Linked DNA regions of Flexistipes sp.. The protein of the gene in region 2 interacts with the protein of the main gene of each other region in a pairwise test. Links are inferred from orthologs where the notes say so. Each region holds a gene or a part of one and is shown on either strand. Other genes may lie near its edges.

Region 1 (5,793 bases), on a different replicon or contig from region 2:
TCTTTTGGAATACATTGACGAAATTGTCAATCTTGGAGTTGCGAGTCTGAAGATAGAAGGGAGAATGAAAAGTGCAATGTATACGGGCGTAGTCACCGGTGTTTACAGACAGGCTTTGGACACTGCGTTAAGAGGTGAACAATTAGCGCCGGAAGAATGGATGCCTCTTTTGGAAAGTGTCAGTAACAGAGGGTATACAACCGGTTTTTTTTGCAGCAAAGCTGATGAGCAATCGATGAATTACAGTACGTCTTCCTATTACAGGAATTGTGATTTTATCGGCGTTGTTACGGAGTTCGACGGAGAAACCATAAAATTTATTTGTAAAACCAAGCTTGAAATAAATGAGAATATACATTTTCTTGATACTGATATGCGGGAGACACCGTATCAGGTTCAAAAGATTTATGATGATAAAATGAATGAGTGTGAAAGCACAAAACCAAATTTTGAATATTATCTTCCCGTAAATGAAAGTATTTCTGAAGGGGCTTTGGTGAGAAGATATAAATGAGCACAATAAAAACATATGAAGAATATATACAGCTTGTTGAGGAAATTATTAAACATGATAAAAGGTACTACGTATTTAATAATCCTGTAATATCAGACTATGAGTACGACCAGCTTTACAAAAAACTTGAAAAGACGGAAAAAGAACATCCTGACTGGACGGTCGACTATTCACCCACCCAAAGAGTCGGACATAAAGTTGAATCGGGACTGGCCGTTAAATCACATGAAGTCCGAATGCTCTCTCTGGATAATACGTACAGTAAATCCGAGCTTGAAAATTTTATTACAAGAATGCAGAAGGACTCTTCCCGCAGCTTTACCTTTCTGCTTGAGCCTAAGATTGACGGTGCAGCCGTTTCTTTGACATATGAGAAGGGTGTGCTGACAGAAGCTGTCACCCGGGGGGATGGTTATCAGGGTGAGGATGTACTGCACAACATAAAAACTGTGAAAACACTCCCTCTTTATATTGAGCATAAGGATAAAATTGTTGTGAGGGGTGAAGTCTTTTTATCAAAAGATAATTTTGATAAAATAAACAAAAGAAGGGAGAAGGATGGAATGCCGCTGTTTGCAAATCCACGCAATGCAGCAGCTGGAACCATGAAACTTCTTAATCCTGAAATTGCCAGCGAAAGATCACTTGACATATATATTTATGCTTTGGATGTGGGAAGGGTTAATGCTGAGCATTATAAAGATTTACAATTTCTTAAATCCATAGGAATAAAAGTAAATCCAATGATTGAGCATGTATCCTCACAGGATGAAATTTTTGAATATATTAACCTTATTGAGAAGAAAAGACAAAAGCTGGACTATGAAATTGATGGTGTGGTTATAAAGGTGAATGAGTACAATGTCCGTGAAGAACTGGGCAGCACGAATAAATCCCCCCGGTGGGCTGTGGCGTATAAATACCCTGCCGAGCATGCCCGAACAAAGCTTTTAAGGGTTTCCTTTCAGGTGGGACGGACTGGTATAGTTACTCCGGTTGGAATCTTTGAGCCTGTTAAGGTTGCAGGCTCTACAGTAAGCAGGGCAACACTCCACAATGAGGATGAAATAAAAAGGCTTGGTATAAAGATAGGAGACAATGTTTTTATAGAGAAAAGCGGAGATGTTATTCCGAAGGTAACGAGTGTTATAAAAGATGAAAGAAAAGGGGATGAAAAAGATATAAAATTTCCCGATACCTGCCCGGTATGCGGAAGTGCTGTTTTAAAAGACGAGGATGATGTATATTACAAGTGTGCAAACCCGGATTGTCCTGCCCGTTTGAAAGCTTCCATAGTACATTTTGCCGGGAGAAACGCTATGGATATAAAAGGCTTGGGGGAAAAAATTGTGGACCGCTTTGTTGATTTGGGGTTGTTGGACTCAATTGCAGATATTTATGATTTAAAGAGTGAGGATTTCCAGGGGTTGGAAGGCTTTGGTGCGAAATCTGCCGAAAATTTGATTAAAGCCATAGCCAAAAGTAAATCCAAACCTTTTTCAAAAGTGCTTTTCGGAATCGGCCTGCCTAATGTGGGTGTCAGGACAGCTGAGATACTATCTGAAAAATTCGGGGATATGGACACAATGATGAAAGCTGAGAGGAAAGATTTTGAAGAAATCGAAGATATTGGCCCTGTAATTGCCGACGGGTTGTTCAGAGCACTGCGGAATGAAAAGATTACATATCTTATAGAAAAACTTAGAAAAGCCGGCCTTAATTTCACTTACAGAAGAGTAAGGGAAAGTGATGTTTTAAAAGGGAAGACGTTCCTGATAACCGGTAGTTTGAGCAGACCGAGAAAACAGTTTGAAGAGTTAATTAAAAAAAACGGAGGAAAGGTTCTTTCCGGTGTCAGCAGTAATCTTGATTATCTAATTTGCGGTGAGTCTCCCGGTTCTAAGCTTGATAAAGCCAAGGAATTGGATATCAATATTATAGGTGAAAAAGAATTCATGAGCATGCTGGGTAAATAATGGCTGAAAAAACAGTGTATATATTATCAGACGGAACCGGTCAAAGTGCCATAAATATTGTAAAAGCGTGCCTGATTCAGTTTGAGGATCCGGAGATTAAGCTTTCGGTGTATTCAAAGGTTGATAATGAGGACAAGATTGTGAATATTCTGGAAAAAGCTGGACGCAACAAGGCCTTTGTAGCTTTTACCATTGCCAAGAAATCGTTGAGAAGGCTGGTTCACGAGGTATGCCATAAAAGGGAAATAATTCACCATGATATTTTGGGACCGCCGGTGGAAAAACTGAGTGCTTTTTTGGACAGTGAACCGATTGAAAATCCTAATCTGCTGAGAAAGGTGGACAGTAAATATTTTAAACGGATAGAGGCCATAGAGTTTTCAATCAATCATGATGACGGTAAAAATCTTAAAAATCTTGAAGAAGCGGATATAATAATTTTAGGTCTTTCAAGAACATCAAAGACGCCGACTTCATTTTTTCTTGCTCAGCAGGGTTACAAGGTTGTGAATATACCAGTTATCCCTGAAGTGGGGATTCCGGAAGAAGTGTATAAGGCTGATCAGAATAAAATTGTCTGTCTCATGATGGAGCCTGATATACTGCAGAAAATTCGTATTGAGCGTTTGAAACATTACAGAACTATGAGCAAATATACAAATATTAACAATATCCTGGAAGAAGTGGAGTTTATGTATGCATTGAAAGATAAGCACAGACAATGGCATATAGTTGATACGACAAATAAGTCTGTAGAAGAGACGGCAAGGGAAGTACTTATGAAAATTTACGGCAGAGAAATACAACTGTGACTTGTTTTTTTGCGGCTGAATTCTTTACAAAAAGCTTGACAACGGTTTAACTTGCAGTTATTTATACATCTATATTCAGCTTGTGAGCCGCTGAAACAGCCGTTTCGATGCTTAAATAAAACTCAAAAATCAATAAAAGTTAATTTAAGGTGTATCTAACTTGTTTTGTTTTTCTGCTGATTTGTAAACCTGGATGATAAAATAAATAATCTTATGAAATTGTTTCAGGAAAATTTTGTTTTTGTGTACCAACAGTGTTTACCGCCACTGAGATGGCAAGGTAAACATCTAAAATAATAGATAAAAAATTGCAGAGGTGTTTGTGTGAATTTATCCGAACTTAAGAAAAAGTCTATAGAAGAGCTTGTTAATATTGCTGAAGAACAAGAGATTGTAGATGCTCCTAACCTTTTGAAACAGGAACTTATATTTGAGATTCTAAAGTCCATAAGTGAAAAGAACGGCCAGATATACGGCCGCGGTGTCCTTGAGATTTTACCGGACGGTTTCGGCTTTTTACGCTCCACGGATTACAACTATCTCCCCGGGCCGGATGACCTTTATGTCTCTCCTGCACAAATCAGGCGTTTTGGACTTCGCAACGGGGATACTATAGCCGGAGAAATCAGGCCGCCAAAAGATAATGAAAAATATTTTGCGCTGCTTAAAATTACAACGGTTAACGATGGAAAACCGAGACGACAGAGAAACCTTTTTGAAAATCTCACCCCTCTTTTCCCGGAAGAGAGACTCAATCTTGAAGCTTATCCGACTTCCTATGATACGAGAATTATGAATATGCTTTCACCTGTGGGAAAAGGACAGAGAGGCCTACTGGTGGCTCCGCCCAAAACCGGGAAAACAATGCTTTTAAAATCTATTGCCAACAGTATTACGGCGAATCATCCTGAAGTTTATATGATTATTCTGCTTATTGATGAAAGACCTGAAGAGGTAACAGATATGCAGCGTTCGGTTGATGCCGAGGTTATCAGTTCCACATTTGACGAGCCCGGCTACAGACATGTTCAGGTTTCTGAGATGGTTATGAATAAAGCCAAAAGACTGGTTGAGCAGGGCAGAGACGTTTGTATCCTTCTGGACAGTATTACAAGACTTGCCAGAGCTTATAACTCTATTGAGCCGCCCAGTGGTAAAGTTTTGTCGGGTGGTGTGGATGCCAATGCACTGCATAAACCCAAAAGGTTTTTTGGTGCTGCCAGGAATATCGAAGAAGGCGGCAGCCTGACGGTCATTGCTACAGCTCTTGTGGATACAGGCTCCCGTATGGATGAAGTTATCTTTGAAGAATTTAAAGGTACGGGTAATATGGAAGTTCATCTGGATAGAAGGCTAGTTGAAAAACGTATTTTCCCAGCACTCGATATTAACAGATCCGGTACAAGGCGTGAAGAGCTCCTTCTCGGAAAAGATGAGATAAACAAGGTCTGGATACTCCGGAGGTTCTTAAGCAATATGAATGCTGTGGATGCAATGGAATTTCTGCTTGATAAGATTAAAGGCACCAAGACAAACAAAGAATTTCTCGATTCCATGAATAAATAATATTACAAGTTTCGCACTTAGTTCCGTCATTACGCCCGCTCACTTAACGCCTTAAGTGGGCGGGCGGAAATTTTGGTATATTTTTCAGTGGGATTTTTTATTTTAAACGGAAAAATTTAGTCACATTTGTTTACTCTTGCCTCTTATTCTAATAAAATAATCTGAAACAATATCTTTTTGGCAGTGAGGATTCTGTGCCCAATAAGTTTAAGTTTTACCGCTATTTTGCCCTGCTACTTATCTGTTTTATATTAGTAATAGTCATTCTGTCAAAAAGCGGCTTAATAGAACTAAATATTTTTAAACATGATTTATATAAACACCTTCTGGTCATTGTTTCTGTTTTTGCTCTGCCTCTTCTTGGATTTCCTTTTTCAGCACTTCTTGTGGCTATTGGGATTGAATTTGATTATATTATCGGACTCGTGATTTTGGTAGCTGTAATTCCCCTTCACCTTGCATTTTCTTTTTGGATTGTTAACAGGTTTTTCCGGGAAAAAATAAAACATTCACCATTGGCAAGCAGATTCAGAATCTTTGATATATCCTCTGAGAAGCACCTTGAATACACTTTTATATTTATGATTCTTCCGGTGGTGCCTTATGCAGTGAAAAACTATCTGCTTCCCGCTTCAGGTATTCCATTCAGATATTATTTTATTATAGGCTGGATAATTCAATCAGTTTTAGGGGCACCGTTTGTTATTTTAGGTGAGGCTGCCTCAAGCCTTGATTACCGGATGCTTTTTGCACTTTTTATATTGTTTCCCATTTTTTATTTTGTTATGAGGAAGCTGAAAGAAAGATATTATAAGCTTATAACAAAGAAAGAAAATTAAATGCTGAAAGGTGGTGTTGCATGATAATGAGGTGGCTTCCGTGGAGATTTATAATAAAAAGAGCAGCCAAATCCCACGGTTTTATG
Region 2 (8,670 bases):
CGTAGAAATTCCGATATTTAGATAAAGTATTGTCAAATAGCACAAGTGCAAAAATTTTGGGAGGTTGCTAAATAGAATTCTGACGTCCTTCCATTTTTTTAAGAGTTATGCAAATTTATTGGTGAGATAGGGAGGTGGTGAAATAGTAAATGGTTGAGTGGAGTTAAGTTTTTAACAGAGAAAAATTAAATCTGATTATTCATTTTAAGAATATTTTTATAACTTGCCATTACACGGTTGTAATAAAAACTGGGAAGAGAGTAGTTCCGGGCAAGGTATTTTTTTAAATTTGTAGGGCCGAAATTATAAGCCATAATTGCATATTTCTCATTGCCGTTAAATTTATCCTTCAGATAGGCAAAGTAATTTATTCCAACCCTGATATTCGCAACTGGATCAAACAGTTCATGCCGTTTGTTGAGGTTTAGATCGCTTCTCTTGTCCGAAATATAGTAAGCTGTATCCGGAAGCAGCTGCATCAGACCCACAGCACCTTTATAAGAAACAACCTTGATTCTGAAAGAGCTTTCTGTTTTGATCATAGCAAGTATTAGATAAGGGTCTATATGATGCTGTTTGGATTCTTTGGCGATAGTGTATGCCAAATCGTATGTGGAATAATTGCTGACGTTCATCCCGAATTCATCCAAAAGCTGCTGAATGTCAATTACCCTGCTGTAAAATGAGATTTTCTGTCTTGATTTATTGATTTTTGAGCTCAGTTTGTTTTGTGAATTTTTTAGTTGTGGAAAGATGTTGTTGAAATGTTTCACCTGAGTGGATACATAAAAGTGTGCTGAAACACCGGAGATAAAAGTGAATATGAGTATAATGATTAACAGGAATTTAATTTCACTTCCTTTGAAAAAATTCAATATAAACGCCTCCGCATTATATGTAATTTTGATATATTCCCTAAGACAGGAATATTCAGTTATTTTGAAAAATAATTAAAATTATTTATTTTTCAAGACTAAACAGGTATTCTTTCTACCTGGTTTAATTTTATAAAGGAATTCCAATGTTTAACTTACCGAAGCTTTATTACGGCTATTTTCTGAAAAGGTATAAAAGATTTTTTGTTGATATCGATTTTAAAGGAACCGTTCTGACAGCTCATAATCCCAATACCGGTTCCATGAGAAATCTTTTAAAAGAGGGCAGGGAGGTTGCGTTTTCAAAAAGTGATAACCCCAAAAGGAAGTTGAAATATACGCTGGAAAGTTTCAGGGTTGATAATTGCTGGGTTTATACAAATACTATTAAAGTAAATAAAATTGTGGAGAATGCACTCAGAGATGGAGAGATAACCGAATTAAACGGTTTCCGGAAAGTTATAAGAGAATATACAATATTAAACAGCAAGCTTGATTTCTGTATTGATATAAAAGGTCAAAGGAATCTTGTTGAGGTGAAAAGTGTCTCTCTTTTTGATGAGAGTTACGCTATGTTTCCTGATGCTGTGACTACCAGAGGCCAGCGTCACCTTCGGACATTAAAAGAATCAGTGGAAATGGGTTATAAGGCTTATGTTCTGTACATAATCCAGTCGGACAGAAAAAAATTTCGTTGTGCAGATGAGATTGATTCACGATACTGTGAAATATTTGAAGAGACAAAAAAAGCTGGTGTCAATGTACTGCTTTACAGGAATGTCATGGATATCGGGAGAAACGTTTGCTATTTGGAGCGATTAGATTAAGAAGATTAATAAGCCCCCTGGCATCGTCTTTATAACCCGTTTTGGACTTAAAGTCTATTTCATTGAATAAGGCTATCACTTCCGCAAGTTCATTATTAGACCACAGTTTCTTGTTTGATTTGATTTTATTGATTACAAAAGTATGCTCGTTTATGAGCGAGGGATTGATTTTGTATAGATATATTTTTTGGATTCTTTTAAACAGCATACTGTACAATATATCCAGATTTTCCCCGGCATCTATGAGCCTGTATAAGCTGGACATGGCACCTTTGTAGTTTTTGTTGCAGAATTGGTCGATAAACTGGAAGATGGACTCGTTTCTGGAAGAGCTTATGATATTCAGGATGTCCGTTTCATTTTCAGGTTTTGTATAATTAAAGTAAATTTCCACTTTTTCCAGTTCATTTTTCACAATTGATAAGTCGTTGTTGCATAAAATATATATTTCTTCGGCTATCTGTTTGCTTAAACGAAACCCTTTTTCATTAAACATCGCTGAAATTTCGTTGATTATACCTGTTTTGTTCTTTTTTGTCTCCTGTATAAGTGTGAAATTTTCTTCTGCTTCTCTTAATTCCTTTTTATTTATAGATTCAAAAAGAAAAACGATTATCGATTCGGATTTTCGGGATTTTTCCATAAGCCAGCAGATGTCTTTATACTTTTCTGCATTTTTTATAACAACAAGCTTTTCTGAAGAGAAAAGAGGCATAGTAAAAATTACGGTAAAAAATTCTTCCGGGTTCAATTCATCGGCATAAAAAACGCTTTCCTCAGGCTCTTCTAAAGAATCAGTGACTTCTGACAGCTTTTTTTCCTGAAAAATTTTGTTGCCTACGATTACGTACTGTTTACTTTTCAAACTCATTCTTGAAATCCAGGAGTATATCGCTGATTGTGTCACGGAAAGCCTCATTTCTGTTGCGTCGGTTTTCTGAAATGTTATTACTTATTGTAAAAGAATTTGTTCTGGAGAAAGTTTTATCAAAAACGTTATTTGAGTTTTTATCCAGAACGAGAATGTGAAGCCTGGCTGACAGATCAGATCTGACGGCTTGATTTGTACGTGAGTTTATTGATGCCGAGGTTGTTACACTGTCTAATCTGAAATGAAGTCTGTAATCAGCTTCTTTCTTTTTGGCAAGGGCGCTGTAGCGGGTAAAGAAAATGGCGGCCTGTCTGTCCAGCATACTTCTGTAATTCGCTTCATCAGCATTGTTGACTATAGATGCAATATGATATTTGTAATTTAATCCGTTGTTATTGGTTAATCCTGCTATTTTGTAACCACAGCCGAAAATCAGCAGAATGGTGATCAGCAGAGTTAATTTTTTCATTATTTAACCACCAGACTTATCAGCTTGTCCGGGACATATATTTCTTTAATAAGATTTTTGCCTTCGAGATGCTTTTGTACTTTGGAGTCAGCTTTGGCGGAATTCAGCGCCTCTTCTTTTTGGGCTCCCACAGGCAGTTCAAGGTTAGCTCTGACTTTGCCGTTAATCTGAACAACAATGGTTGTGGTATCTTTTACTGTTTTACTTTCATCGAATGACGGCCAGTCCTGATTTGATATAAATGTATTGTTGCCGAGTTTTTTCCATAACTCCTCACATACATGTGGCACAAAGGGTGTCAGCATTTTCAGAAGTGTTTCCAGTGACTGCATAAAGAGTATTTTTTCCTTATCAGTTTTTAGGTTTTTTTCTGTTTGGTAAAGAAAATTCGTCAGCTCCATACAAGCAGCCACAGCTGTGTTTAAGTGGAACTTTTCAATGTCGTTTGTTACTTTTTTTATTGTTGAATGCAAATTGTATTCCAGTTCTTTTGACAGTTCAGACTCTTTTTTCTCAGGATTTGTGTTTTCAATTTTTAAGTCTGAGTTTTTTGTAACAAGTCGGTAAATTCTGTTGATGAATCTGTAACAACCTTCCACGCCCTGTTGGTTCCATTCGAGGTCTCTGTCCGGCGGCGCAGCAAAAAGGCTGAAAAGCCTTGCTGTGTCAGCTCCGTATTCTTTTATCAAATTATCCGGATCCACTACATTCTTTTTGGACTTGCTCATCTTTTCCACACGTCCGATTTCCACATCCGAATCACATATAACACATTTGTCATTTTCAACCTCTTCGGGAAAAAGCCATCCGTGTATAGGGCATTTGTACGTTTCCTTGCATACCATCCCTTGTGTAAGCAGATTCTGGAAGGGCTCGTCAACATTAAGAAAACCAAGATCTCTCAATATTTTTGTATAAAATCGTGCATAAAGCAGATGCATTATTGCATGTTCCACACCGCCGATATATTGATCCACGGGCATCCAGTAATTTGCTTCATCCTTATTAAAAGGAGCGGTTTCACACTGAGGAGAGCAGTATCTGAGAAAATACCATGAAGATTCCACAAAGGTGTCCATTGTGTCGGTTTCGCGCTTTGCCGGTGCTGAGCACCTGGGACATTCTGTATTCACAAATTCTTCCGCCGACTCCAAAGGATTGCCTATTCCGGTGAATTCAACATCAAGAGGAAGTTCCACCGGCAAATCCTCATTTTTTACAGGAACAACTCCGCATTTTTCACAGTGTACCACCGGGATTGGTGCTCCCCAATATCTCTGTCTGGAGATCCCCCAGTCTTTCAATCTGTAGTTAACTGTTTTTTCACCGAGATTATTTTCATTAAGATATTCGGTGATTTTTTCTTTAGCCGTTTCCACATCCAAGCCGTTAAATTTCCCGGAATTAACAAGGTGACCGTCTCCTGCATAAGCTTCTTCCATGGTTTCTACGTTTAGTTCTTTACCTTCCGGCTGGATTACTACGGTAATCGGAAGGTTGTATTCTTTGGCGAAATCAAAATCCCTCTGATCATGTGCAGGTACTGCCATAATGGCGCCGGTTCCGTAGTCCATAAGTACATAGTTTGCAATATATATCGGAATCTGCTTGTTCGTCATCGGGTTGGTTACATATTTACCGGTAAAAAAACCTTTCTTTTCCTTGTCTTCAGCCATACGGCTGATTTTTTCTTCCTTCAGAATAGAATTGATGAATTTTATCCCTTCTTCCTCTTTTTCCGTTCCGGCTATTAGTTGTCTTGTGAGGGGGTGTTCCGGAGCTATCAGCATAAAATTAGCTCCGTAAAGGGTGTCCGGTCTTGTTGTGAATACTTCAATTGGCTCATCAAGTTCTTGCAGAGGGAACCTGATAATTGCACCGTGGGATTTGCCTATCCAGTTTCTCTGCATAGTGAGAACTTTTTCCGGCCAACCGTCCATTTTGTATGTGTAATCGAGGAGCTCATCTGCATATTCAGAAATCTTGAAAAACCAACCGTCCAGTTCTTTTATTTCAACTTCGTTGCCGCATCTCCAGCACTTTCCGTCTTCAACCTGTTCATTTGCAAGAACGGTGTTGCAGTCTTCACACCAGTTTACATTAGATGTTTTGTTGTAAACCAGCCCCTTTTCAAACATTTTAATAAATACCAGCTGCTCCCATTTGTAGTATTCAGGGTCGCATGTTGCTATTTCTCTGTCCCAGTCATATGAAAGCCCGAGCTTTTTCAGCTGTTCTTTCATGAATTTAATATTGGAATATGTCCATTTTGCAGGATGAATTTTATTTTTAATGGCTGCATTTTCAGCAGGAAGTCCGAATGCATCCCATCCCATAGGGTGGATTACATTGAATCCTTGCATGGTTTTGTATCTGGCCACAACATCGCCAATGGCGTAGTTTCGCACATGCCCCATATGGATTTTTCCCGAAGGATAAGGAAACATTTCCAGGCAGTAAAACTTTTCCTTGCTTTCGTCTTTCGATGTTTTATAGCTTTTGTGCTCTTCCCAAAGCTTTTGCCAGGTGGATTCAACTTCGGAATGATTGTAGTGCATTAACCGCCTCCTGAATCTATTGTAAAAACCCTTAATTAACACATAAAATTTGAGGTGTCACCCCCTTTTGTAGCTAATTAAGTATAGAAAGTCCAATAATATTTAGGTATAAATATGATTATTAATTCGAGTTTCGCACTTAGTTTCGTCAAAACAGAAAAATCATGGAAATCGCTTCCCGGGCATTTAACCTTTAAGTTCTCGGTCGAAAGAATACCTACGGTTAACACCAGTCCTTTAGGCTGGTAAATATGTGTAACATTCTATTTATCTTTCCAAGGCAGATGATATACAAAGACTGTCACCTCGACCGAATCGGAGAGGTCTCTCAGAAAGTTACAGTGTGAAAGCTTTAAATAATTAAGGAAACTTGCTGATAGTAAAGTTCAATGTTGAATGCCAATCAACAAATATACAAATTAACCAATACACCAATACACTAATACACCACTTCTCTGTCTACCTATATACCTATCTCTCACCCATTCAGGTGGACGTTATAGCTACAGCCCTACTATTTTGCCGAAATGTCTGCGGGTGGAATCCTGAAGCTTGTCCGCCACTTTGAAAGCTTCTTTCAAAAGTTCCTGCTCATTTTTGGGCAGTTTGTAAGGGTCAAGGTAATGATCGGGTTTTTCACCCTGCTCAATGAGTTTAATTTCATTTTTCAACCTGATGTAAGTAAAGTACTCAAAAGCCGCCTTAATATGATCGACAGTGGCTTTGGTGAATACCCCCTTTTCATAAAGTTTGTCCAGTCTTTCAAGAGTGGTGTTGGCATAGGTACTGTTTTCAAGCATATACATTCTTATACAGTCGACAATGAATATACTGCCGTTTTCTTTAACGGAAAGTTCACCCTTGTGTTCTTCCTCGCTTGATGTGACAAACCGCCCCAGAAAGCCGAACGGAACCTTGTGCTTGAAATCAAGTTCCATCATTTTATAAAGGAAAAGCTTATTATCGTAAACCTGTTTCAGAATAAATGTTTTAAGGTCGTTCAGTAAATCCGGTGAACCGTAAAGAGGGAAAAAATCAAAAAAGATTGATGAATATCTTACACGCTGAGGCTCGGGCGTTTCTATCCATTTTGCAACCTTATCCTTCCAGTCATTGAGCCGGCCTCTCCATTTGGGATTGCTGAGCATGACATTGCCTTTGCACAAAGGATAACCAAGGTAATCCAGAGCATTAACAAGCTTTTCCGAAAAAGGAATAAAAAAGTTGTCCACTTCTTCACGTTTCTCATCCGGGAAGTCTTCGAATATTATTCCGTTATCCTGATCAGGACCGAGAAGCATCTCCTTCCTGCCGCCGCTTCCCATTATTATAAAGCAGTATTTTATGTCAGGAGGCTTATAGCCCTGGTTAACCATGTCTTCGTAAACGAGTTCGAAGCATCTCCGGATTATGTTGTGATGTATGTAAGAGATAATTTCCATTGTTTCCACATGGGAGCGGTTTTCCATAAGAAGAACTTTTGCCACGGAGACAATTTCATCACGTATCGGCTTAAGATTCTCGATTTTCACTGCTTCTTTTGCTTTTCCTATGAGAAGCACAGATTTCTGGCTTCTGAATTTCATCAAATCCCTTATTGACAGTATCCCTGTCAGCTCTTCATTATCAACTATAGGAAGATGCCTTATTTTGTGCCTGAGCATAAAGGCAGCTGCTTCATACATGTAATCCTCAGAAGACATTACATAAGGATCGGGGGTCATAAATTCGCTTGCCTTCATATCTTTTTGACAGAATTCGTCATTTCTTGAAAGAATTTTTGTGACCAAATCCCTCTCAGTGACTATACCCAGTAATTTGCCTGTTGAATCGCAGATGAGAATTGAGCTTATACCTTTCTCAGTCATTATGTTTGCAATTTCACTTGCTTTGGCTTCAGAAGAAGCAGTCAGTGGCTTAGGGGTCATAATATCCCCGATTTTTTTCTGAAAAGGGTAGGCGTCTATCTGTGCCTGGTGGTCAATATCGTGGCTTTTTACCACTTCCTGATATAATTTTCTTATCCGGGAGAGAACGGCTTTGTTGAAAAAGTTACTGACTATGGGATATTTTCTGGATATTTCCAGTATTATATCTTTAGGTATGAGAAGACATTGTGTGTCCTTAGATGTCCTTGCTCCGGCTGAATATCCTTCGTTGGTGAAAATAGGTGTCCATCCGAAGTATTCTCCGTCACTTCTGTTATCAACGGTGATTTCCACCCCTTCGCTTGTCTCGGAGAATATTTCCACCTGACCTTTGTTAATAAAATACAGATATCCCGTGGGCTTATCATATTGTGAGAAGATAATTTTATTTTTAGGATACTCCTTTACTATGCTTTTTTCTCTTAAAAAGTCAGCTATACCTTCGGGGATGTTTATGAATGGTTCAACGGTTTTTAAGTGGTTAACCAGGGCCATAAGTATACCTTAGACTATTTGTTTTTTGCAACTTTAAAGGGGTGAGCATGGTTCTTTATAATGTACTCACCGAACAGCTTAAACCATATTGTAACCGCTGCAATCCCGGTCCATTTTTCATAAGGGTATATAAACCAGAAGGGCAGTGCACCTATAATTGCCCAAATGATTGCAATCCCTGCAGCCAGGTTTAAAAGACCCACAAAAGGAGCCCACTTTGCAGGATTTTTGGGCGGTTGTTCTTTTTTTAATGCGACTTTTGAATAATCTTTCTTGATAAAAATTTTATAGGCATTTCTCAACCAGTAAAATGCGACGGGAAAAAGAGCCATAAAAAGAATCCATGATATTACTATAAAAGGATTAAGAACTAACACATAACACCTCTATTGTATTTTAAAAATATAATAACGCAAAAAAAACAAAAGTTAAATGATAAAAAAAGGCTCCCTTAAATAAGGGAGCCCTAAGTTTTAGTATCATGTACTTAAATGTTTAATGGTGTGAAGATGTTACTTCTCCTGCACCTTTTGGATAACGGATGTTTTCAACCATTTCCGCAATGTCATCAGGTACTTTCTGAGTCATATTTTTAACTCCGAAAGCTACCAGGAAGTTAACAATAGCACCTATGGTACCGAAAGCGT

What was found.
Region 1: the proteins of leuS (region 2) and ligA interact in binary tests that used the Escherichia coli proteins (3 or more experiments, as listed by UniProt). The link is inferred for Flexistipes sp. from one-to-one orthologs.

The regions. Positions count from the first base shown.
Region 1 is NZ_JAXKVW010000003.1:72,693-78,485, forward strand. The notes cover bases 1-3,000. They hold ligA (NAD-dependent DNA ligase LigA), read left to right. Parts: upstream 1-510; coding sequence 511-2,490; downstream 2,491-3,000. Other genes in these bases: UMU13_RS03360 (peptidase U32 family protein), read left to right, coding at 1-514; UMU13_RS03370 (pyruvate, water dikinase regulatory protein), read left to right, coding at 2,490-3,000. Also shown: more of UMU13_RS03370, read left to right, coding at 3,001-3,302; transcription termination factor Rho, read left to right, coding at 3,627-4,868; UMU13_RS03380 (TVP38/TMEM64 family protein), read left to right, coding at 5,063-5,707; UMU13_RS03385 (hypothetical protein), read left to right, coding at 5,728-5,793. UniProt on the Escherichia coli protein: DNA ligase that catalyzes the formation of phosphodiester linkages between 5'-phosphoryl and 3'-hydroxyl groups in double-stranded DNA using NAD as a coenzyme and as the energy source for the reaction.
Region 2 is NZ_JAXKVW010000008.1:94,061-102,730, forward strand. The notes cover bases 2,822-5,903. They hold leuS (leucine--tRNA ligase), read right to left. Parts: upstream 5,601-5,903; coding sequence 3,042-5,600; downstream 2,822-3,041. Other genes in these bases: UMU13_RS07135 (hypothetical protein), read right to left, coding at 2,822-3,042. Outside these bases: UMU13_RS07120 (lytic transglycosylase domain-containing protein), read right to left, coding at 186-875; DNA/RNA nuclease SfsA, read left to right, coding at 1,022-1,702; holA (DNA polymerase III subunit delta), read right to left, coding at 1,656-2,573; more of UMU13_RS07135, read right to left, coding at 2,557-2,821; UMU13_RS07145 (DUF294 nucleotidyltransferase-like domain-containing protein), read right to left, coding at 6,104-8,023; UMU13_RS07150 (hypothetical protein), read right to left, coding at 8,038-8,400.